One region of the Streptomyces sp. NPDC091387 genome, then DNA from elsewhere that is predicted to be linked to it. Evidence: riboswitches for the same ligand, from Rfam matches in the RefSeq annotation. Region 1 holds a riboswitch; each other region holds the start of a gene.

What was found. A riboswitch is a leader RNA that binds a small molecule or an ion and turns the genes downstream of it on or off. The one in region 1 is predicted to bind cyclic di-AMP.
Positions count from the first base shown of each region.
Region 2: it holds a riboswitch for cyclic di-AMP, as region 1 does, so the genes downstream of both, ACIQM0_RS36195 (M23 family metallopeptidase) here and ACIQM0_RS28965 (M23 family metallopeptidase) in region 1, are expected to answer to the same signal.
Region 3: it holds a riboswitch for cyclic di-AMP, as region 1 does, so the genes downstream of both, ACIQM0_RS10415 (C40 family peptidase) here and ACIQM0_RS28965 (M23 family metallopeptidase) in region 1, are expected to answer to the same signal.
Region 4: it holds a riboswitch for cyclic di-AMP, as region 1 does, so the genes downstream of both, ACIQM0_RS09750 (transglycosylase SLT domain-containing protein) here and ACIQM0_RS28965 (M23 family metallopeptidase) in region 1, are expected to answer to the same signal.

Region 1 is NZ_JBIVTZ010000015.1:131,632-137,416, forward strand. Features, by position in the region: gene ACIQM0_RS28960 (GntR family transcriptional regulator) at 1-479, opposite strand, end outside; gene ACIQM0_RS28965 (M23 family metallopeptidase) at 652-1,488, opposite strand; cyclic di-AMP (ydaO/yuaA leader) riboswitch at 1,502-1,668, opposite strand; gene ACIQM0_RS28970 (M16 family metallopeptidase) at 1,882-3,264, opposite strand; gene ACIQM0_RS28975 (pitrilysin family protein) at 3,291-4,661, opposite strand; gene ACIQM0_RS28980 (DNA topoisomerase (ATP-hydrolyzing) subunit A) at 4,908-5,785, shown strand, end outside.
Region 2 is NZ_JBIVTZ010000027.1:61,003-66,787, reverse strand. Features, by position in the region: gene ACIQM0_RS36205 (PrsW family glutamic-type intramembrane protease) at 1-1,480, shown strand, start outside; gene ACIQM0_RS36200 (aldo/keto reductase) at 1,495-2,439, opposite strand; gene ACIQM0_RS36195 (M23 family metallopeptidase) at 2,555-3,730, opposite strand; cyclic di-AMP (ydaO/yuaA leader) riboswitch at 3,742-3,895, opposite strand; gene ACIQM0_RS36190 (PP2C family protein-serine/threonine phosphatase) at 4,184-5,347, opposite strand; tRNA gene ACIQM0_RS36185 (tRNA-Met) at 5,564-5,637, opposite strand.
Region 3 is NZ_JBIVTZ010000004.1:220,495-226,279, forward strand. Features, by position in the region: gene ACIQM0_RS10380 (hypothetical protein) at 1-148, shown strand, start outside; gene ACIQM0_RS10385 (hypothetical protein) at 241-639, opposite strand; gene ACIQM0_RS10390 (hypothetical protein) at 1,182-1,784, opposite strand; gene ACIQM0_RS10395 (hypothetical protein) at 1,931-2,266, shown strand; gene ACIQM0_RS10400 (hypothetical protein) at 2,858-3,088, opposite strand; gene ACIQM0_RS10405 (ATP-dependent Clp protease proteolytic subunit) at 3,183-3,818, shown strand; gene ACIQM0_RS10410 (hypothetical protein) at 3,826-4,134, shown strand; cyclic di-AMP (ydaO/yuaA leader) riboswitch at 4,440-4,636, shown strand; gene ACIQM0_RS10415 (C40 family peptidase) at 4,640-5,113, shown strand; gene ACIQM0_RS10420 (LysE family translocator) at 5,148-5,785, opposite strand, start outside.
Region 4 is NZ_JBIVTZ010000004.1:83,534-89,318, forward strand. Features, by position in the region: gene ACIQM0_RS09745 (esterase) at 1-1,349, opposite strand, end outside; gene ACIQM0_RS09750 (transglycosylase SLT domain-containing protein) at 1,547-2,437, opposite strand; cyclic di-AMP (ydaO/yuaA leader) riboswitch at 2,443-2,629, opposite strand; gene ACIQM0_RS09755 (FABP family protein) at 3,041-3,583, opposite strand; gene ACIQM0_RS09760 (GNAT family N-acetyltransferase) at 3,712-4,287, opposite strand; gene ACIQM0_RS09765 (peptidoglycan DD-metalloendopeptidase family protein) at 4,383-5,255, opposite strand; partial or broken gene ACIQM0_RS09770 (GH25 family lysozyme) at 5,411-5,785, shown strand, end outside.

The DNA of each region.
Region 1 (5,785 bases):
ACCGCGTACATCCAGGCGATCTTGTGCCGGAGCTGGGTGAGCAGTGCGATCAGGCCGGGGCTGCCGGAGGCCTGGGCCAGGGTCTCGTGGAACCAGCCGCCCAGTGACCGCAGGTCCTCGCCCTCGCCCCGGCGGGCCCGCTCCTGCCCCAGCCTGACCAGGCCGCGCAGCACCTTGAGGTGGGCGTCGGTGCGGCGCTGGGCGGCACGGGCCGCGCCGAGCGGCTCCAGCAGCATCCGGACCTCCAGCAGGTCGGCGGCCTCCTGCTCGTCGGGCTCGGCGACGCAGGCCCCGGCATGCCTGCGGGTGACCACGAAGCCCTCGGACTCCAGGGTGCGCAGCGCTTCGCGCACCGGGACGCGGGAGACCCCGTAACGGCGTGCGAGCACCTCCTCGGTGAGTCGGCTGCCGCGCTCGAAGACACCGGAGACGATGTCGTCACGGATTGCCGTGCATACCGAATGCGCCGGAATGCGCATGTCCGAACCTCCGCCTTAATCCCCGCGGAACGCGGCCGATCGACGCCTGTCCTGTGACTCTATTGCAATGCGCTCGTATTTCCGATGCCGGGTCGAAATTCATGAATATCTTTTGGGCACGACGAAGGCCCCGGCGGGCTGCGGGGCCTTTCACCGAGGTGCTTCGTGCCGGTCAGACGGTGACGCCGTGGGCGCGCAGATAGGCGACCGGGTCCATGTCGGAGCCGTACGACGGCGTGGTCCGGGCCTCGAAGTGGAGGTGCGGTCCGGTGGAGTTGCCGGTGGAGCCGGAGAGGCCGATCCGCTGCCCCTGCCCGACGCTCTGGCCGACGGAGACGCCGATCGAGGAGAGGTGGCCGTACTGGGTGTACGTGCCGTCCGTCATCCGGAGCACGATGTTGTTGCCGTACGCGCCGCCCCAGCCGGCCTCGACGACCGTACCCGCGCCGACGGCGACGACCGAGCTGCCGGACACGGCGTGGAAGTCGATGCCGGAGTGGCTGCCGGAGGACCACAGGGAGCCGCCGGCCTGGTAGCCGGTGCTCACGCGGGAACCCGCGACGGGGAGCTGGAAGGTGCCCAGCCGGGCGCGCTCGGCGGAGCGGGCGACACGCACCTCGCCCGCACGGGCCTCCTCGGCCTTGGCGGCGGCCTCGGCCTTCGCGGCAGCCCTGGCCCTGGCGTCGGCCTTCTTCTTGGCGTCCGCCTTCTTCTTCGCCTCGGCCTTCGCCCTGGCTTCCGCCTTCGCCTTCGCGGCGGCGTCGGCCTGGTGCCGCTGCGCGTCCGCCTGCGCGTCGATCCGGTCGGCCAGGTCGCCCTCGATGGCGATGAGCTGGGAGAGGCCTGCCTCTTCGGCGTCGGGGGTCTCGGTGTCGGCGGCGAGGGCCGGGGAGGCCAGGGAGCCGATGACGCCGGTGGTGGCCAGGGTCGCGATGCCGACGGCCTTCGCGCCGCAGCGCGTCAGACGGCTCGGGGCACGGTGCTTCCCGGTGGCACGGGTGAACGCCATGAAGTGGCTGGTCCTTTCCTTCCTTCTCGCCTACCGGGTTAGCTGACGGGTTCGGAGCAGGAAGGTCTCCTACGGATCCCCCGGCCTCACCGAGGCATGGGCATCCGATTCACCCCAGGGACTGCGCGGGTCCCCGGCTCCCCCGGCTCGCGCCTGACGGGGACTCGGCGATGGCTGCCCGGTACGTCGCGGATGCGGCATACGAGTGACGGACAGCCGGGCCGACGTTAAACGGGGGCACTTCCCCACACCAAACGGACAGGCGGTTTTGTAGCACATCCCACAGGGCGGACAGGCAACCTCCCCCGCAAAACCGGACAAAAGAGGAAGGCCCCGGCGGTCAGTGATCCGCCAGGACCTTCCTTTTGTCCCGTTACCGGGGAGAGTGACCGGTCAGCCGGTGACGACCGAGACCTCTCCGATGCCGAGGGCCCTCACGGGCTCCTCGATCTGCGCGGCGTCCCCGACGAGGACCGTGACCAGCCGGTCGCCCGGGAAGGCGTTGACCACGGCTGCCGTCGCCTCCACCGTGCCGGTGTCCGCGAGGCGCGCGTACAGCTGCGCCTGGTAGTCGTCCGGGAGGTGCTGCTCGACCTGGTCCGCGAGGGTCGCGGCGACGGAGGCCGCCGTCTCGAACTTCAGCGGTGCGACGCCCACGAGGTTCTGCACGGCCGTCTCGCGCTCGGCGTCCGTGAGGCCCTCCGCGGCCAGCGTCCGCAGCACCTTCCACAGATCCTCCAGCGCCGGCCCGGTGGACTCCGTGTCCACCGAGCCGCTGATGGCGAGCATCGCGGCGCCGGTCGACCCAGAGGCGGCGTCCCTGGCGGAGGAGCGCAGCACCTGGGCGAAGGCGCGCACGCCGTAGGTGTAGCCCTTCTCCTCGCGCAGCACCCGGTCCAGGCGGGAGGTCAGCGTGCCGCCCAGGCAGTACGTGCCGAGCACCTGGGCGGGCCAGACGCTGTCGTGCCGGTCGGCGCCGATCCGGCCGAGGAGCAGCTGGGTCTGGACCGCTCCGGGTCGGTCCACGATCACCACCCGGCCGGTGTCGTCGGCGGTGATCGGCGGGACCGGGCGGGGCTCCGCCGTGTTGCCCGACCAGTCGCCGACGGTGTCGGCGAGCAGGGCGTCCAGGTCGATGCCGGTGAGGTCGCCGACGACCACGGCGGTCGCGGTGGACGGCCGGACGTGGGCGTCGTAGAAGGCGCGCACGGCCGCGGAGTCGATCCGCTCCACGGTCTTCTCGGTGCCCTGACGCGGGCGCGACATGCGGGCCGTGGCCGGGAAGAGCTCCTTGGAGAGCTGCTTGGCGGCGCGCCGCGCGGGGTTCGCCTGCTCGTGCGGGATCTCGTCGAGCCGGTTGTTCACCAGCCGCTCGATCTCGCTGTCGGCGAAGGCCGGTGCCCGCAGGGCCTCCGCGACCAGGCCGAGCGCCTTGGCCAGCCGGGAGGCGGGAACCTCCAGGGAGACCCGGACGCCGGGGTGGTCGGCGTGGGCGTCCAGGGTGGCGCCGCACCGCTCCAGCTCGGCGGCGAACTCCTCGGCGCTGTGCTTGTCGGTGCCCTCGGACAGGGCGCGCGACATGATCGTGGCCACCCCGTCCAGGCCCTCGGGCTCGGCGTCCAGCGGGGCTTCGAGGAAGATCTCGACGGCGACGACCTGCTGGCCGGGGCGGTGGCAGCGCAGCACCGTGAGGCCGTTGGGCAGGGCACCGCGCTCGGGTGCGGGGAAGGCCCAGGGCCTGGCCTCTCCGGGGGCGGGCTGCGGGTGGTACTGCATCGAAACTCCAGTCGCGGCAGCGTCGGTCACTTGTCCGCTCCTTCGTGCGCGTCGGTGTCGTTGGCTGCGTCGGCGTCCTCTGCGGGCTCCGCCGACTCGACCGGCTCATAGACCAGCACCGCCCGGTTGTCGGGCCTCAGCTGGGCCCTGGCGGCCGCCCGGACCTCCTCCGCGGTGACGTCGAGCACCCGGTGCACGGCGGTCAGGGCGAGCTGCGGGTCACCGAACAGCACGGCGAACCGGCACAGTTCGTCGGCCCGGCCCGCGACCGTACCGAGCCGGTCCAGCCACTCGCGCTCCAGCTGTGCCTGGGCGCGCTCCATCTCCTCGGGCGAGGGGCCCTCCTCGGCGAACCGGGCGAGCTCCTCGTCGACCGCGGACTCGATCTGCGCCACCTCGACGCCGCCGGACGTCTTGACGTCCAGCCAGCCCAGCGAGGGCGCACCGGCCAGCCGCAGCAGTCCGAATCCGGCCGCGACGGCCGTCCGGTCGCGGCGGACCAGACGGTTGTGCAGCCGGGACGACTCGCCGCCGCCCAGCACGGTCAGCGCGAGATCCGCGGCGTCGCACTCACGGGTGCCGTCCTGCGGCAGCCGGTAGGCGGCCATCAGCGCACGCGCCGGGACCTCCTCGCGGACCTCCTCGCGCAGCTCACCGCCCATGACCTCGGGCAGTGAACCGTCCCGCGGCGGCTGCTTGCCGTCGTGCGACGGGATGGTGCCGAAGTACTTCTCGATCCAGGCGAGCGTCTGCTCCGGGTCGATGTCGCCGACGACCGAGAGCACCGCGTTGTTGGGCGCGTAGTACGTACGGAAGAAGGTCCGCGCGTCCTCGAGCGTCGCCGCGTCCAGGTCGGTCATCGAGCCGATCGGGGTGTGGTGGTACGGGTGGCCCTCCGGGTAGGCGAGGGCGGTCAGCTTCTCGAACGCGGTGCCGTACGGGACGTTGTCGTAGCGCTGGCGGCGCTCGTTCTTGACGACGTCGCGCTGGTTCTCCATGGACTCCTCGTCGAGCGCGGCGAGCAGCGAGCCCATCCGGTCGGCCTCGAGCCACAGGGCCAGTTCCAGCTGATGCGTGGGCATCGTCTCGAAGTAGTTGGTCCGCTCGAAGCTGGTGGTGCCGTTGAGGGAGCCGCCGGCGCCCTGCACCAGCTCGAAGTGTCCGTTCCCCTTGACCTGGCCCGAGCCCTGGAACATCAGGTGCTCGAAGAGGTGAGCCAGACCGGTGCGCCCCTTGACCTCGTGGCGCGAGCCGACGTCGTACCAGAGGCACACCGCGGCGACCGGGGTCAGATGGTCCTCGGAGAGCACCACGCGCAGGCCGTTGGCCAGACGGTGCTCGGTCGCTGTCAAGCCGCCGGAGCCGGCCTGGGCTGTGGCCGTGTGACCCATGGGCATGTACGTCCCTTCGATCGCGATACTGGATGTGATGCGAGACCTGCCACTGTAAGCAAGCGCACCGACGCCTGGCGAAGTTCCCGTGCCGCGCACGTCACCGGAAAGCGGTGTCCGGACCCCTCGGGACGGGTGGAGAACCCCCTTTGGGACGGGTCGAGGTCGGAGTTGTCAGTGCGGCGGTCCACAATGGTCCGCGTCAGAACCTGAGGTTGCCCGAACAGAATCCGTGAAGGAGTCGCAGCAGCGATGGCCCGCCGCAGCACGAAGACCCCGCCGCCGGACGACTTCGAGGAGAAGATCCTCGACATCGACGTCGTCGACGAAATGCAGGGCTCCTTCCTCGAGTACGCGTACTCGGTGATCTACTCACGGGCCCTGCCGGACGCCCGTGACGGCTTGAAGCCGGTGCACCGCCGCATCGTGTACCAGATGAACGAGATGGGCCTGCGCCCGGACCGCGGCTACGTGAAGTGTGCCCGCGTCGTCGGCGAGGTCATGGGTAAGCTGCACCCGCACGGGGACGCGTCGATCTACGACGCCCTGGTGCGGATGGCGCAGCCGTTCTCCATGCGGCTCCCCCTCGTCGACGGACACGGAAACTTCGGCTCGCTCGGCAACGACGACCCGCCGGCCGCCATGCGATACACCGAGTGCCGGATGGCCGACGCGACGTCGTTGATGACGGAGTCGATCGACGAGGACACCGTCGCTTTCCAGTCGAATTACGACGGTCAGGAGCAGGAGCCGGTCGTCCTCCCGGCCGCCTATCCGAACCTCCTGGTCAACGGCACGACCGGGATCGCCGTCGGCATGGCGACGAACATGCCGCCGCACAACCTGGGCGAGGTCATCGCCGCCGCCCGCCACCTGATCAAGCATCCGGGCGCGGACCTGGAGACCCTGATGCGGTTCGTCCCCGGTCCCGACCTGCCGACCGGCGGCCGGATCGTGGGCCTCGGCGGCATCAAGGACGCCTATGCGGGAGGCCGCGGCTCGTTCAAGATCCGCGCCACCGTCGCCGTGGAGAGCGTCACGGCACGCCGCAAGGGTCTGGTCGTCACCGAACTGCCCTTCAGCGTCGGCCCGGAGAAGGTGATCGCCAAGATCAAGGACCTGGTCTCGGC
Region 2 (5,785 bases), on a different contig from region 1:
GGTGATCCTCGCGCTGGTCCGCGACCAGACGGGCACTCAGGGATTCCTCGTCGGCCTGGGGCTGGCCGTTCTGCCGGTCCCGCTGCTGATGACGGCGTTCCGCTGGCTGGACCGGGTGGAGCCGGGCCCGTGGCGCAACATGCTGTTCGCCTTCGCCTGGGGTGCCTGCGCGGCCGCCCTCGTCGCGATCCTCGCGAACTCCTTCGCGACCCAGTGGATCGCCACGGCCACCGCCGACCCGGACAGTGCGGATACCCTCGGCGCCACGGTCATAGCGCCCGTCATCGAGGAGAGCGCCAAGGCCGCGGCCGTGCTGCTGCTCTTCCTGTTCCGAAGACGGGATTTCAACGGGATCGTCGACGGTGTGGTCGTCGCCGGCTTCGCCGCGACGGGCTTCGCCTTCACCGAGAACATCCTCTATCTGGGCAACGCCTTCGGCGAGGACCAGCAGCTGGGCTCGGGGTTCGTGTCGGTGACCGTCGCGACGTTCTTCGTACGGGCGGTGATGTCACCGTTCGCGCATCCGCTCTTCACCGTCATGACCGGCATCGGCTTCGGGATCGCCGCGAGCAGCGCATACCACCAGCGGTTCCGCCGCCTCGCGCTGCCGGTGCTCGGCCTGGTCCTGGCGATGGGCATGCACGCCCTGTGGAACGGCTCGTCGACGTTCGGCCCGTACGGTTTCTACGCGGTGTACGGCCTGTTCATGGTGCCGGCCTTCGGCCTGGTGACCTGGCTGGCGATCTGGTCCCGCCGGCGCGAGCTGCGCACCCTGGCCGTCGAGCTGCCCGTCTACGCCGCAGCCGGCTGGCTCTCCCCCGCCGAACCCCTCGCCCTGTCCTCGATGCGGGCCCGCGGCAGGGCCAGGGACGCGGCACGCCGGTGGGCGGCGGCAGCGGGAGGCGGCCCGTACGGCCGCCAGGGCTACGTACCGGCCCCGGTCACCGCCCAGGCCAGGGACCGGGCGAAGGCACAGGCCAAGGCGGCGGCCCGCGCGGTCGCCGAGTACGAGTCGTTCGCGACGTCACTGGCCTTTCTGCGCCGACAGGCCCGCCGCGGCACGGCGGGCCCGGACCTGGCCGAACGTGAGCTGGAGCTGCTGCACCACCTGTGGCAGCGCCGTGAGGTCGCCGGACCCGCCCTGGCGTACGCGGCGCAGGCGACGCGGCGCCCGCGCCCCCGGTTCACCCCTCAGGCGCCCCGGCCGTACCAGGGACACGGGGCGTACCAGGGACACGGGGCGTACCAGCCCCACGGCAGCCACGCCCCGCACCCGTACCCCGCGTATCCGCACCCCACGTATCCGCACGGCCAGCCCCCGCACGGCCAACCCCCGTACGGCCGGCCCCAGTACGGCCGGCCCCAGTACAGACAGCCGCCGTACGCGGGGCAGCCGTACGCGCAGCCCCCGTACGACGCGCCGCTCCAGGACCCGGCGCCCTACAGCCCTCCGGATCAGTACCCGGATCAGTACAGCTAGGCCGGCGAACGGTTCTAGGCGGATGCCTCGGTGAGCTCGGTCAGCTCCTGGTCCGTGAGCCGCAGATCGGCGACGGCCACCAGCGCGGGCAGCTGCTCGACCGTGCGGGCGGAGGCGATCGGGGCGGCGACGGTCGACTGGGCGGCCAGCCAGGCCAGCGCCACGGTCGCGATCTCGGCGTTCCGCTCCTGCGCCACCTTGTCGAGCGCGGCCAGGACCTTCCGTCCACGCTCCGACTCCAGGTGCTCGCCCGCCTTTCCGGCGCGTGCGCTGTCCACGGTCGTACCGGGGCGGTACTTGCCGGTGAGGAAGCCGGAGGCGAGGGCGGAGTACGGGACGGCGGCGAGCCCGGCACGCGCGGCGGTGTCCTGGAGCTCGCCCTCGTAGGTGTCCCTGGAAACGAGGTTGTAGTGCGGCTGCAGGGCCACGTAGCGGGCCAGTCCCTCGCGCTCGGAGAAGTCCAGCGAGGCGCGGAGCCGCTCCGGGCCGATGTTGGAGACGGCGATCTCGCGGACCTTGCCGTCCTTCACCAGCTGGTCCAGGGCGGTGATGATCTCCTCGACCGGGACCGTCTCGTCGTCGAAGTGCGTGTAGTAGAGATCGATGTGGTCGGTACCGAGGCGGCGCAGCGACTCCTCGGCCGCGGCCTTGATGGTGGCGGGGGAGAGTCCCTTGTACGAGGGGTGGGCGCCGACCTTGGTGGCCACGACGATGTCGGAACGGTTGCCCCGCGACGCGAGCCACTTGCCGATGAGGGTCTCCGACTCGCCGCCCTCGTTACCGGGGACCCAGGAGGAGTACGTGTCGGCGGTGTCGATGAAGTTGCCGCCGGCCGCCGCGTACGCGTCGAGCACGGCGAAGGACTGCGCCTCGTCGGCGGTCCAGCCGAAGACGTTGCCGCCGAGGGCGAGCGGGAAGACCTGCAGGCTGGACGATCCGAGCTTGCGGAGAGAAGTCATGGAGGGAACAACCCGTTCCCCCGCCTCCGCTATTCCGTGCCGTGTACAGCTACGGCAGCGGACCGGCAGCCCTGACGTCGGGGGGGAGCGTCAGGACTGCCGGGGTTCAGTCCGCTCAGACCGTCAGGCCACGGGCGCGCAGCCAGCTCATCGGGTCGATCCCGCTGCCGTCCGGGGTGTGGACCTCGAGGTGGAGGTGCGGGCCGGTCACGTTGCCGGTCGCGCCGACGCGCCCGATGGTGTCCCCGGTGGTGACCTTCTGGCCGACGCCGACACCGATCGAGGACTGGTGGCAGAACCACAGCTCCGTACCGTCGTCGAGCTCCAGGACCGTGCGGTAGCCGTAAGCACCGGACCAGCCTGCCGACTTGACGGTGCCGGTGTGGATGGCCTTGATCGGGGTACCTGTCGGAGCGGCGAAGTCGAGGCCCGTGTGGTAGCCGGAGGACCACATCGAACCGGCCTCGCCGAAGGTCGAGGTGATCGTGTACGAGGAGGTGGGGATGGCGTAGCCGGCGGCGAGCTTGGCGAGCCGAGCTGCCTCCGCCTTCTTCTTGGCCTCCGCCTCCGCCTTCTTCTTCGCGGCGGCGACCTTGGCCTCCGCGGCGTCCTGCTGCTTCTTCGCCTCGGTGGCCGCCTTCTCCGCGGCGTCCTTCTCCTGGGCCGCCTTGGCCTCCGCGTCGGCGGAGTCCTGCTGCTGCTCGGCCTGCTGGAGGATGCGGGCGCGGAGCGCCTCGCCGGCGTCCGTCGTGCCCTGCTCGGCCTCTGTGGTGGTGATGCCGGCCGTCGTCAGCGGGGCGGAGGCGGTCTCGGCCCCGGCCTTCTCCGCCTCGGAGCCGCTGGAGAACAGTGCGCCGACGCCCGGCAGGGACTTGGCCTCGGGGAGCTTGTCCGAGATGGCGTCGGGAAGGGAGATGGAGACCGGCGGCTTGCTCTGTGCGGAGGCCATGCCGCCCGCGCCGACGGCCGCGATGACACCGACGCCGAGAACGGTGGAGCTACGGGCGAGACCGTTGCGCTGCTTGGCGACGCGGTGCTTGCCGCGTACGGGGCGGACGGACTCCTCCGTGGGGTTCCATTCCTCCCACGCCTTGCCGGACTCGGCCTCTTCGGCAGGGAAGACGTTGCCGAACTCGCTGCCCCGATCGGTTCCGTAAGCGGTTCCGTAGTCGGTCCCGTAAACGGTTCCGTGGTGGGTGCCGTAGACGGCACCGGGCCCGGTTCCGAAGTCGTTTCCGAGTTCGGGTGCGAACCGGGAGGGGGCTTCGGGGGCAGGCTTGTTGGACGCCACTGGGGCGCACTCCTTTCCTTCCTTCTCGCCTACCGGGTTAGCTGACGGGTTCGGAGCAGGAAGGTCTCCTACGGGTCCCTCCGTCTCTCGACGAGACAGAGATGCCCGATTCACCCCATGTAGGTGGTTCCCCGGTTCCCTTGCGGAATTCGGCGCTCGCGCACGGTGCCGCCTCTGACGGCGGCTGGGACAACCGCGCTGCGTTATCGAACGTTAATAGACACACGGGTCCGATTCCAAGCCGTTCCAACTGATCATTCCCGTCTTTGGCCTGGACTTTACGGGACACAACCGGGTGGAATCGGACGAGTTGATCGCCCCTCAATCGTTATCTGTTTTCTGACGTTGCGTCAAATGTTATGCGGAGGGGTTCCTTACGGTTACGCACGGTGGCATCGGCCGCGCCTCCTCCCCCACTTCCCCGCGCACTCTCCCCCGTCCTCCCCTCCGCCTTCACCCGGCACCGCCCCCCAGACCCACGATCTTCACGGTCGTGCGCCGCTCCGGCTGACCCTCGGTGGGGCGCACGACCGCGAGCAGCGCCATGTCGTCGGTCGTCACCCCACCGGTGTGCAGCCGTACGTCATCGGTCAGCGCCGACAGCAGTTCCTCGGGACCCGGGAAGATCCGCCCGCGCAGCCGCTCCGCGGGGTCGTAGAAGACCCCGGCGGCGTCCCGGGCCTCGGAGAGGCCGTCCGTGTACAGGAGGAGCGTCGCCCCGGCGGGCAGCTCCCACTCGTCGGAGCGGTCCGGCCACACGCCCAGGTCCATCCCCAGGGGCAGCGCGGGCAGCGTGGGCCGCAGCACCTCCAGCGCCCCGTCCGAGTGCAGCAGCAGCGGTTCGGGGTGGCCGCGGTTGACGATCCGCACCCGGGTCGCCCCCGGCGGGATCTCGGCCAGGACGGCGGTGATGAACCCCTCGACCGCGTCGAGGCCGCCCCTTCTGCTCGATTCCCGCGCCAGCGCACGCTCCAGCCGCTGAGCCACCCCCTCCAGCGACCGCTCCTGCTCGGCGGCCTCCCGGAACGCGCCGATGATCACCGCCACCGCCTCGACCGCGTCCAGCCCCTTGCCGCGCACGTCCCCGACCACCAGCCGCACCCCGTACGGGGTGTCCGTGACCGAGAACAGGTCGCCGCCGACGAACTCGTCCGCCTGCGCCGCCTCGTACCGCGCGGCCACGTACAGTCCGCCGATCCGGTCGGACGGCGTCGGCAGCACCGCGCGCATGGCGGTCTCCGCGATGACCCGCGCGGACGCCAGCTGCTCGTTGCTGCGCCGCACGACGCCGTTGATGAAGACCGCGAGCACGGAGACGGTGAAGACCGTGAGGAGCTCGATGGACGGCACGACCTGGAACAGGGAGCCGTGGTAGAGCCGCAGCGCCGCGATGGCCACCAGCGAGGCGGCTCCGACCCGGATGGTGCCCGCCAGCGAGAAGAACGGCGCGGCGATCAGCGGGGCCGCGGCGAAGAGCGGGACAGCCGTGAAGGCGGGCGGGGTGAAGAAGTCGAACACCAATGCGATGACGATCACCAGGCCGGGCAGCGCCCGGACGAGCCGGCGGTTCCGGACCTCGTCGGTGCGCCTCCCCCGCCGCTGCTCCCGCTTCCCCACCTGTGCTCTCCCGCCCGGTGCGCTCAGGGCCGCGGACGGTACCGCGCACCACCCCCAGACTTCCCGGACCACGGGCGGAGGTCTACTCCTCGACGGCCAGTGGGAGTAGGTGCGCGGCGCGGGTCGCACCGGCCGTGGGCCGATGGCCCGGCGAACATACACATGCACAAACGAACGAGACCCGGCACGCTGTGCGTGCCGGGTCTCGTTCTTCAGTAGCGGGGACAGGATTTGAACCTGCGACCTCTGGGTTATGAGCCCAGCGAGCTACCGAGCTGCTCCACCCCGCGTCGGTAAACACAACTCTACGGCATGTTCGACGCACTCGTGACCACCCCGCGCACGCTCCCCCTGCTCCCCGTCCGCCTCACCCGCGCCCTCCCCTCTCCCCGCCCCCTCGCTCCCCTCTCCCCGCCCGCGACCGTCCTCCCGACGGAA
Region 3 (5,785 bases), on a different contig from region 1:
CGGGACGATCCCGCCGAAGGAGGCCATGGTCCACGGCTTCGTACTCTGGCTGCTCGCGGACCTCTTCGACTCCATGGTCGATAAGCCGGGAACCATCGACCAGTTGATGCGCGAGACCTTCGAGACCATGGACACCTCGGAAGGCTGACGTGGTGGTGGGACTTCGTCAGCCGTCTGCCCGGCGCGGCGCCGCCTACCCAGCACCGACGCCCGGATCAGCTCTGCAGGCGCTGAGACCAATCAGTGGTGCACGCAACTCCGTACGCGCTGGAGCATATGGACAGCTGGCCCGGCCGTGGCCTTCTTCCCACGGCCGCTGCGCTTACCGAAGGCACTCCACCAGCCTTTGTCCCTGCAGATCCGCCAGGCGGTCCGCTCAGCCATCGGCTCACCGGCGGCCCGGGCCTCGTCGAGAAGGAAGCGGTGACCGAACTCGGGATCATCGCGATGCGCGTCGAACAGGACGTTGCCCCGGTACGCCTCGGCGAGCTCGGAACCTGTGACCGGCGAGGCCGGCCACCGGGAGTAGGCCTGGCGGGCCGGCCCGAGTACCCGGCACGTCACCGCCACCGGCACCAGCACCAGCACCCGGTGAGGGGCAGCGGCGGTGACCGGCTCGCGGACGAACGGGTACATCATTTTGGCGGCAGGTTCGCCTGCGACAGATACGCCGCAGCCCTCCGCAGGACCTCGTTCTCCTGCTCCAGCAGCCGGATGCGTTTGTGGGCCTGGATCCCTCATCGGTGCCTGCACGGCGCAGCCACTTCGACAGCGTGATCGAGTGGACGCCGAAGCCGGCGGCGATCTGTCCCAGCAGGACGCCGGGCTCACGGTTGCGCGCGACCCGCACGACGTCCTCGCGGAACCCCTTCGGATCCGGCTTGGGCACCGCAACATCCTTCCAGGCCGCCTCTCAGCAAGCCAGGTCAGGTGTCACCTATCCGTCCAGCAGTCCCTCTCGCCCCGTGGAACGTCGTCGAGGTCAGGGACTTCCTTCTCAGCATCCAGGGCGAACGTCTGCTCGCTTCACTCATACTCTGCCTCATGGGCCTCCGCCCCGCCGAGGTCGCCGGACTGCGCTGGGAGGACGTCAGCTTCGACGGCGGGATACCAACTCCGTACTTCGCGGGTGGCAATGGATGATGGGTTCCAGCGGGCATGCGCAGTCGTATGCCCTGCGGTTATCGGCGACCATCCTGTGCGCGCTCGCTGCGCCGGAGGGCCCGATGCCGCTTGCCCGGCAGGGTGGCGGCCAACTCGCCCACCAGGGAGACGTCGTGGCACGTGCCATCCCGGCCGCCCCGGCACCACCACACCGGTGGGCCTGCCGAGTCTGCTTCGCTCTGGCACCAGCCATCGGTGGTTCCTGCGGGCCGAGGGTGCATTCCGATGTTGTGTGCCGAGCAGATCGGCCAGACCTGCCAGAGCAGCTCCGCGAGGGTTTCTTGCGCCGCATCCGCGATCACGGACAGGACCGTCGCCGCATCGTCCGGCTCTGGCGGGTCGTCCTCCTCCAAGTCGCACGAATTGACCGAGTTGCCGTGCCAACGGCCGTCCGGCATCGCCACGTAGATCTGATCTCTATCGTTGGATCCCCGGGGCAGCGGCTCGCAAGACGGGGCAAGCATCAGTATCAGCGCGTCCTGGCCTGGCAGGGTTGCCATCAGGTCGCGGTTGACCACGGCGAGCGCGGCCTCCAACTTCGGCCACTGGCCGGGCTCGACTCGCCTGGGTTCCGGGAGATGCTGCCACTCGTGACCAGGACCGATACTGAAATGCGACATGTAGTTCACCGAGGCATCGTCCCAGCCATTCCATTGCTCACCGGTGGCTGAGGGCGAAACTCTTCTCCCTGCTAAGGCCGTTCAGGTCTCTGGCCAGCGGGGCTGTGGGTTCGAGGCCGAGGAGGTCGAGCTGGATACCCGGGGTGATGACGGTCGCGCGCAGATACGGCGACTTCAAAGGCCTGCTGGCCGTCACCCCCCTCTTCGTGCAGGACAACAAGCGCGTCGCCGCGCTGAATTGCGGTGATCGCGCTGGGATCGGCCTGTTCGGGAGTGCGAGTGGTCAGCAGCGCATACCAGCCGTCGACGGCTGCCGCGGGCTGGAGTACGTCTTGGTCGAAGTGCCAGGACAGGGTGGGCCGGCCGGTTTCGCCGGTGGTGATCTCGGTGTGCAGGCAGCCGGAGACCCGGCGGGTCTTGGTGATCACGCCGACGCGTGCGCTGATCTTCCCGGCGGGGTTGTAGGAGCGGCCGCCGGCTGAGTGCTGAAGCTTGTCGAGGTCCTCGCGGGCCTTGGCCAGGCGTTTGTCACGGCCCGCTGCTGGCCTTTGGCGTTGTCGGCGGAGTGCACCAGGATCCGGCGTATCTCAAGCGGAGGATCGCTCTCGCGGGCCCGGCCAGCAGATGGGTGTCCTCCGGGATCCGGTAGGTCTCGTGCGCTCCGGGGGGTGTCCTCGCCGCGGGCCGGGGTGTCGTCCATGACGGAGGCCGGTTCAGGGCCGAGGGCGGCGTAGGCCGCGTCCTCGACCTTGGAAGCGGGGGCCGGGGCGATGAAATCGGTCCCGGCCTTGATCAGGGCAGTGACGTTGCCGTACGAGATGAGCTTGCAATCGGCGATCAGCAAGAACTTCTTCGGCCTGGCCATCGCGCGCAGACTCTTCATGGTGCCGGTGATCTGCGAGATCTCCGCGGCTCCGCCCTCGATGACGCGGGACAGCAGCGGGATGCCGCCGCGCCGGTCACCGCCAGTCCGGTCTGGGTCTGCTTGAGGTCGCGGCGGCGGCCCTTGGGACGGCCGTGCTTGATGCGGGGATATTCCTCGGCCGGGTAGGCGCCATACAGCGACATCGATGTCATGTCCCAGTGGAACGTGGAGACATCAATGCCGAACTCGCTGATCGCCCGGGCCCGACGCTGTCGGTGATCTCCGTCAGGTGCGAGGCAACGGCATCCGGGGCCCGGCCCAGATGGTCGTCGTTGAGCAACTCCGGCTCGATCGCGAAGTCTTCCTCCACCGTCCACTCCCCGGCCCAGCGATCCACCCGCCACAAGTGCGTGGGCGCGGTCAGCCAGTTGACCACCACCTCATAGCCTTCTGTACGTCCTGTACATTTTCTACAGACGCGCGCGCAGGCGGCCTCACGGACCCCTGCGCGCCCCGGAGGAGAGGTCTTCGCCATGTACCGCCCCGCCGCCCGCTACGTACTGCCCGAGTTCACCGAGCGCACGTCCCAGGGGACCCGCACGCTCGACCCGTACTCCAAGCTGCTGGCCGAACGGGTCGTCTTCCTGGGCACTCCGGTCGACGACGTCGCGGCCAACGACCTGGTCGCCCAGTTCATGTACCTGGAACACAACGAACCCGACCGGCCCATCCAGCTCTACATCAACTCCCCCGGCGGCTCGTTCGGAGCCATGACCGCCGTCTACGACACGATGGCGTTCCTCACCTGCGAGGTGGAGACCTTCTGCCTCGGCCAGGCGGGCGCCGCAGCGGCCGTACTGCTGGCCGCGGGAGCCCCCGGCCGACGGCACGCGCTGCCCGGCGCACGGGTCGTGCTGCAGCAGCCGGAACTCGCCGAACCGGTACAGGGACAGCCATCCGATCTGGAGATCGAGGCCCGGGAACTGGCCAGGATGCGCGAGACGCTGACGGGCATGCTGGTCCGTCACACCGGCCGCTCCGCCGAACAGGTCACCGCCGACACCGAGCGCGATCTCATCCTCGACGCCGAGGGCGCCAAGGCCTATGGGCTGATCGACCACATCGTGCAGAGCCGGGGGCCCGTGCCGCCGCCGCCCGTCGCGCGGTGAACCCCCGATGCAGCCACCGGAGTTCCCGCCGCTGCCCGCCCTGACCCGCGCGGAGGGCGAGTTCATCGACCGCTATCTGCAAGTCGTCGACCAGGTGGGCCGGATCAATCCGGCCCACGCCGACGACACCTACCGGGCCCTGCGCGCCGCGCAGGCGCTCGCCTCGCACGCCGCGGCGCTGCGGGACGCGCTCGCGTTGATGCATGAGCGGGGTGAAGCCCGGATCCACTCCGCCACGTTGACGCGGGCGCTGCGGGTACTGGACGGCGAGCGTCGCGCCGGGCGGGTCACCGTGCCGCCGGCCCGGACGAGTTGATCAACTCACCTGCGCCGACACGCCCGACGGGTGGACCGAATTATCTCGCTCGTTCGGCGTAGGCGATACCTCGCACGAGGGACAGCTCAACTTGCGCTTTCGAGATGGGCTATGGGTGAAATCTCCCGTTCCGCCGCTGGTACGGCACCGGCAGGGGGCCTCCGGCAACGCCCCGAAAGGCCCCCTGTCCACCCGAACAGCCCAGCCGTGACGAGCCTCACATATCACTGTTTCACCTCGGAAATCCGGCGTTCGGTGAGTCAAGATCCCTGGGACGACAAGCCCCCGCCACCGCGGCGGGGCGGTCCGGGCGGACGCCGAGTCCTGCCGCTGTCCGGATGCCTGGTCGACAGGAGTGGATCGGCAGGAGTGGAGGACCCGAGCACAACGGGCCGACCGGATCTCCGGTTGTCCCTCGGGGTGAAGCCGCCTTGTGCGGCCGGGCAACTTCGCCAGCCCGAACCCGACAGGTCATCCTTCACAGGCGGCTGACGAAGGGTTGCGCATGAGTGCGCAGGTTCATGTCCCGTCTCTGCTCGGCCGGGCCGCGACGGCCTCGGTCATGACTCTCGCCGCTGTCGGTGGCACGCTGTTCGTCCCCGGCGCCGTGACCGACGCCCAGGCCGCGACCCATTCGATGAAGGCGCTCAACATCGCCGCGTCGAAAAAGGGATCGCCATACCGGTGGGGCGCGAGCGGCCCCAGCCGCTTCGACTGTTCAGGGCTGACGCTGTACTCGTTCAAGAAGGCGGGCAAAAGTCTCCCGCGCACGGCCCAGCAGCAGTACAACAAGACCCGCCACATCTCGGCCTCGAAGCGGCAACGCGGCGACCTGGTCTTCTTCCACTCCGGCCGCAGCGTCTTCCACGTGGGCATCTACGCGGGCAGCGGCAAGATCTGGCACTCGCCGAAGACTGGCGCCGTGGTCCGGCTGGAGAGGATCTGGACGAAGAGCGTCTACTACGGGCGGGTCCGTTGACGCCTCCGCCCCGCCATCGGATCCGCACCTGAGGTCAGCGCAGCAGGGTACCGGTCACCAGCACAGCCCCGAGTGCGGTGAGTGCCGCGCCGCTGCCGCCCTCGATCGCGCGGGCGGTGCGCGGCCGGCGCAGCCACCGGCCCAGGCGGTCCACCAGGAGCGCCACGGCCGGGAACCAGACCAGTGCGAGCAGCACGACGATCGCGGCCAGCAGCAGCGTCCTGGGCAGCGGGTCGGCCCCGGTGGGGACGAACTGCGGAAGGAGGCTGAGGAAGAGCACCGGCGCCTTGGGGTTCAGTGCGTTGGTCAGGAAGCCCTGGCGCAGTGCGCGTCGGGTCCCGATGACGGCCTGCCCGCCGTCCGGCCGCTCCCCCGCGGCTTCGGCGGCGTGCGCCCGCCCGTCGCGGCGCAGGGCGGTGCGCAGCGCGCTGATGCCCAGGTAGAGCACGTACGCCCCGCCGAGGAGCTGAACCGTACGGAACAGCACCGGGACCGCCACCAGTACGGCGGCCAGTCCGGCGACGGCGAGCGCGGTGTGGACGAGCAGGCCCCCGGCGACACCGAGCGCGGTCGCCACCCCCGCCGACCGCGAGGCGAGGGCGTTGCGCACGACGACGGTGAAATCAGCTCCGGGCAGCGCGACCATGGCGGCGGCGACTCCGAGGAAGGCAG
Region 4 (5,785 bases), on a different contig from region 1:
GGCGCCGCGGCGAGCAGGCCGAGGCGGCCGTTCCGGTCCGGGTCGCTCAGCCGGACCTGGCCGCCCCAGTGGTCGCCCTTCTCCGCGACGCCCAGCACGAACCCGGAGTTCTGGTCCCAGGAGGCCGCGTCGGCGGCGGTGAGCCCGTCGGCCGAGCCGCGCAGCACCCACACGGCGCCGGCGTCCGCGACGTCGTAGATGTCCTCGCCCGGCGCGCCGATCGCCACGTCCGCGTATCCGTCGGCGTTGATGTCGGCCACGGAGAGGTCGCTCCCCCAGCCGTCGCCGGCCTCGGCCTTGCCGGGGATGCCCGGGGTGTCCTGGGTCCACCACACCGGCGGGGTGCCCGGACCCCCGGCGCCGACCGGCCCGTCGCCGGCGCTGCCGTAGTACACGCCGACGGTTCCGCCGGTCATGGTGGCGCCGCCGTCGTCGGGGCTGTTCGGCTCCCCGGTGACGAGGTCGTCGTAGCCGTCGTTGTTGATGTCACCGGACGCGACGGCCGGGCCGCCGCGCAGATCGCCCTCGTAGCGGAGTCCCTGGACCTCGCCGAGGAACAGCGACGACCAGCCGTGGCCCGCTTCCTCGCCCGTGTTCACTCCGGCGATGACGAGGTCGGCGAGGCCGTTGCCGTCGTAGTCGCCCGTGGTCATGGCCCTGGGCGCGATGGGGCGGCCCGGGGTTCCGGGGGTCAGGCGGTGGCGCGATGCGGGTACCAACCGTGCGGACGTGCGCTGCGGCGCCGCGTCGTACTGGTACAGGCCGAGGTTGTCGCGGTCGGTCACGGCCAGCTGGTCGCCCGGGATGTCGGGGCTGAAGTGTGCCGCCGCGAGGGCGCTGCCGAACCGGGCGCCGACCGCGAGCTGGTCGGCCTGCAGCCAGTCGCTGTCCGCGCCGGAGAGCCCCTTCGGGGATCCCCACAGCACGACGATGCCGCCCGCGTCGGTCACCGGCTCGATGTCCTCGCCGGGCAGACCGACGATCGCGTCGTCGTAGCCGTCCCCGTCCAGGTCGCCGGTGGCGAGGGTGCTGCCGAAGCCGTCTCCCGCCTCGGCGGCCCCCGGCACCCCGGTGGTGTTCTGGCTGAGCACAACGGGGTTGTAGGTCCCGATGCCCGTCTTCGCGCCGTACTGCACGGTCACGTACCCCGCGCCCTTCTTACCGCCGACGGTTCCGCCGGGCGCGCCGATGAGCACGTCCTCGTACCCGTCGCCGTTGAAATCGGTGTTGCGGTCGTTCGCACGCGTTCCGCCGGGTGTGCCGGCGTAGGCGGAGGGGGCGGCGATGCCGGCCCCTGCCATCAGGAGGAACGCGGCCGCCGCGATGGCGGCCGAACGGTTGGTGCGCACGAGCGGCTCCTCGGTTCAAGGATGACCGGGCGAGTCCGGGGGGACGCCGGGAAGGGCCCGTTTCCTTCCTGGCGCCCCGTTCGACCGCCTATGAGGCGTAAGGGTTGTACGGCACGAGAAAAGGGGTGGGAGGGAGCCGCTCGGCTCCCTCCCACCCCTGCGCGTCCTGCTCCCCCCGAAGGCGGAGCGGCGGTATGTCAGTAGGCCCCGAAGACGTTGTCGATCGAGCCGTACGTGGCCGCGGCGTAGTTGCACGCTGCGGTGATGTTGGCGACGGGGTCGAGGATGTCCGTCGAGGTACCGGCCACGTGGTACGCCTCGAAGGTGGGCTGGATCACCTGGAGGAGGCCCTTGGACGGGGTGCCGGCGGCTGCGTTCGAGTCCCAGTTGTTGACGATCTGCGGGTTGCCCGAGGACTCGCGGATGACGTTGCGGTGGATGCCGTCGTAGCTGCCGGGGATGCCGTTCTGGGCCATCACGGCCAGCGACTCCTTGATCCAGCCGTCGAGGTCGTCGGTGTACGCCGTCGCGGCCTGGGCCGGAGCGGCGGTGTCGGTCACCTCGGCGATGGGCGTGACCGTCCGCTGGGAACGGTCGGCGCGGTCGGTGCCCTCGGCCCGGTCGGACGACTGCGAGGCGTCGGCCGCGGGCTTGGACTCCGTCGCGGGCTTCGCCTTCGATTCGGCGGCGGGGGCCGCCTTGGGCGCGACGGCCGCGGACTTGGCGCCGATGGTCAGCTTGAGGCCCGGGTGAATCAGGTCGGGGTTTCCACCGATCACACTCCGGTTGTCCTTGTAGAGCCGCTCCCAGCCGCCACTGAGGGAATGTCCCCGGGCGATCTTGGAAAGCGAATCGCCGGAGATCACGGAATAGACGGTGGACTCCGTCTTGTTGACGGCAATTCCCTTGGCCGCAACGGAAGTCGGTGCCGCCGCCCTTTCCGCGACGACAGCGTGTGCCGGTGCGGCAGAAGCCGATCCGGCCCCGATCAGGGGGAGCGCGAGAACGACTCCGCCCGTGCTCACGGCGATGAAACCGCGGGTCAGGGAGGTGGACTTGGAACGACGGTGCTTACCCATGATGGGCATGGCGCATTTCCTCTCCGCCGCCTGCGAGGTGAGCTGTCGGGTTCGGACTGGAGATGTCCGGCCGCACGTGATGGCGACTTCACCCCTAGCCGCTCCGGATACCGGACCGGCGGCAAACCTGGGTCCCCCGCTCCTGCCGTACGTGAGTGGGTCGGGTTACCGGACGGCGGCAGGATTCGGCGTTCCATCCGGATTGACGGCGACCGTAAGCGAGAAACACCGAGCGAAACAAGCCCTGAATTCCGGATCTCAATTGATTCGCAAGATCAATTAAAGGAAACGCCCACCATCAGACCTTCACGAGGAAGTCAACTTTCTTGGCGCAACAGAGAACCGAAGCCGGACGCCCCGCGCCCGGAGCCGGGAGAGTGACGCTGGCCACTGAGCCCGAAAAGGGCGATTTGCTCAATATTCGTAACTTTTGAGGCACAGAAAAGGGACTCTGAGGTTTATTAGTAACTACTCAGATTAATTACTCAATCAGGACATTTTGACTGGCTTCGTGAGGGCCTCGGGCAGGAGGGCCCGGCCGACAACGGCAACGCCACGCGTCCGCGGGCAGGCGCGGGCCCGATTGCGAGACGTCCCGGCACGACCCCGGCTTCAGCCCTCGCGTCGGAGCCGCGCCGAGAGGTGGTGCTGGAGCGGCAGACCGACCGCCGCGAGGTCATGGACGAATTCGAGCGTGCCGTCGTCCGTCAGGGTGTAGCGGCGGCGGGTGGCGCTGACCTCCTTGGCGGTGGGGGCGAGCGCGACCTGATGAGTGGCGAGGTCGGCCGTACCGTCGGCCGCGCGGCCCGTCAGGATCTCGGCGATACCGGTGGGCTGGGTGATCAGCGCCTCCACGCGCCCGTCCGGCTGCATCCGCCACCAGCCGCTCTCCCTGGCCGACGGCCGCAGCGGGGTGCCTTCCGCGTCGATGAGCCAGGCGCGCGTCTCGTAGTGGAGGAAGGGACGCCCGTCGTGACTGAAGGTCACCTCCTGCGCGTACCGGAACTCCTCGGCGAGCGTCGGATACTCGCCGCGGCCCCGCCCGGTCCAGGTGCCCAGGAATCCGGTCAGCGGTGCGAGCAGCGCGTGCGGGGCGGGCGCCTCGTCCGGCCGGATCGCGTCGGGATACGGGTGCTTCTGGAGGGGGTCGAACATCTTGCGCGCTCCTGGGTCGGTGATAGTGGCGAGGGTGCCGGCTGGCAGCCTAGGCCCACGGAACGCGAGTGGGCCGCTTCAACGTCTCCACGGCATGCGATCTGACGACCTGACGCCATTGCGCCGTGTCACCTCTCCTGGCGGAAGTCCAACATGCAGAAGACCTTGTCGTAGCGGCGTTCGCCGACGGCGACGAAGTCGGGCAGCCGCCCGTACTCGGTGAAGCCCAGCGACCGGTAGAGGCGCAGGGCACCGCTGTTGTCGCCACGGGCGTCCAGCGTGAGGACCTCGATCCCCGCCCGCCCGGCATCCGCGATCAGCTCGGCGGTCAGTGCCCGGCCGATGCCGCGGCCGTGGGCCGAGGCGGCCACCGCGATCTTCTCGAGATCGGCGTGCGGACGATGAGTGGGCCGCGTATGGCGCAGCCAGTACCCCAGCCCGACGAGCCGGCCGTCCAGGTACGCGGCACGCAGGGCGGCGTCCGCCGCGTGCACCGCGGCGAAGACGTGGTCGAGGAGTTCCGACACCTCGTCGAACGAGGGGGGACCGGTCCACCCCAGTGCGGCGCCTTCGCGGACCAGGTCCGCCAGGATGCGATGGGCCGATGCCGCGAAGCGGGCCCGGAGGTCCGGATCGGACGTCAGCTCCATCGCATCCAGGATGACTGGCTCAAGGGTTCCGCCGCTGGTCGAAGCCGTGTTCATGACCGGCAGCCTAACCAGCCCGGAGCCCCGAGCCCCGAGCCCCGCAGGGCATCCTCGGCCCACGGATACCTGCGGATGCCCTGCGGGAGTCTGGGTCAGTTCCAGCGGTCCTGGTTGATGAAGTGGCTGAAGCCGCGCCAGGAGTTGGGGCCCATCTCGCCGTCGATGGGGCCGGTGTAGCCGTTCTGGGCGGCGAGGCGCTGGAGAGCGGCCCAGGTATTCGTGCCGGGATCCCCGTCGATGGGTCCGGTGTAGCCCCAGTTACGCAGGTTCTGCTGGAGCGCGGCGTAGGTGTGGGGCCCGGGGACCCCGTCGATCGGGCCGGTGTAACCCGACTCGATCCGCAGCCAGTTCTGCGTCCGCTGCCACATCACCGGACCGGGAACACCGTCCTCCTCCGTCGACGTCTTCGGCAGCCCACCACCACCGCCGCCGCCCAGGTAGTCCAGCGGGTTGACCCGGGTGCCGCCCGGCGTGATCAGGTGCCAGTGCACGTGCGGTCCGGTGGAGCTGCCCGAGCCGGGGGCCCCGACGGCGCCCCCGGAGTACCCGACGATCCCGCCCTTGCCGACCGAGGTGCCGTTGGCCAGCAGGAACTGGGACAGGTGCATGTACTGCGTCCGGTACCCGTCGCTGTGGGTGATGGTCACCGTGTGCCCACCGGTACCGTTGTCCGGGATGTTCGTGATGACACCGGCACCCGCCGCGGGCAGCGCGGTGCCGACGCCCATCCCGTAGTCGAGTCCGCCCAGCGAGCCGTCGTTGAGGTGGTCCTGCCAGGTACCCGTGATCTGGTAACCGCTGAACGGGTTGTAGATGTCCAGCGCCTGTGCGGCATTGCCCGAGAACAGCACACCGCCGGCGGCCAGGCCCAGCGTGGTGACCGAGCCCCGCAGCAATGTGCGCCGGCTCATCTCGATCCGCGGCCGGACCCCCTGGCCGTCATCGGTCCCATGATTCTTGCGCACGTCAACTCCCTTGTCATTACTACGACTTGACTTGCCAGAGCGAGGCGGAGCCACGGTAACCTACGCGCATAGATTTTGATAAGCACATGACACATCTCCGACGGGCACACGGCACACCCACTGCCGGGAGCCCCACCCCCCACACCGGAGGAAACATGCGCAGGAGAGACCTGATTCGCGCCGCCGTGGCGACGGCCCTGGCCCCGGCCGGGCTGCTCACGGCCACCGGTACCGCGACCGCCGCCGGCCCGCCCCGCACCCAGGCGGCCGACCTGGAGGGCCTGGACGTCTCGAACAACCAGGTCGGCATCGACTACGCCCGCGTCGCCGCGGAAGGACGGCAGTTCGTCATCGTCAAGGCCGGCGGATGCCAGCTCGCCGAGGGCCCCTACACCTCGTCCTCGTATCCCGGCCACATCGACGGCGCCCGCGCCGCGGGACTACGGGTGGGCCACTACTGGATGTCGGGAGACTTCCTCAGCCCCGTCGCCGCGGCCGACTACTTCGTGGACCACCTGCACGACTACCGC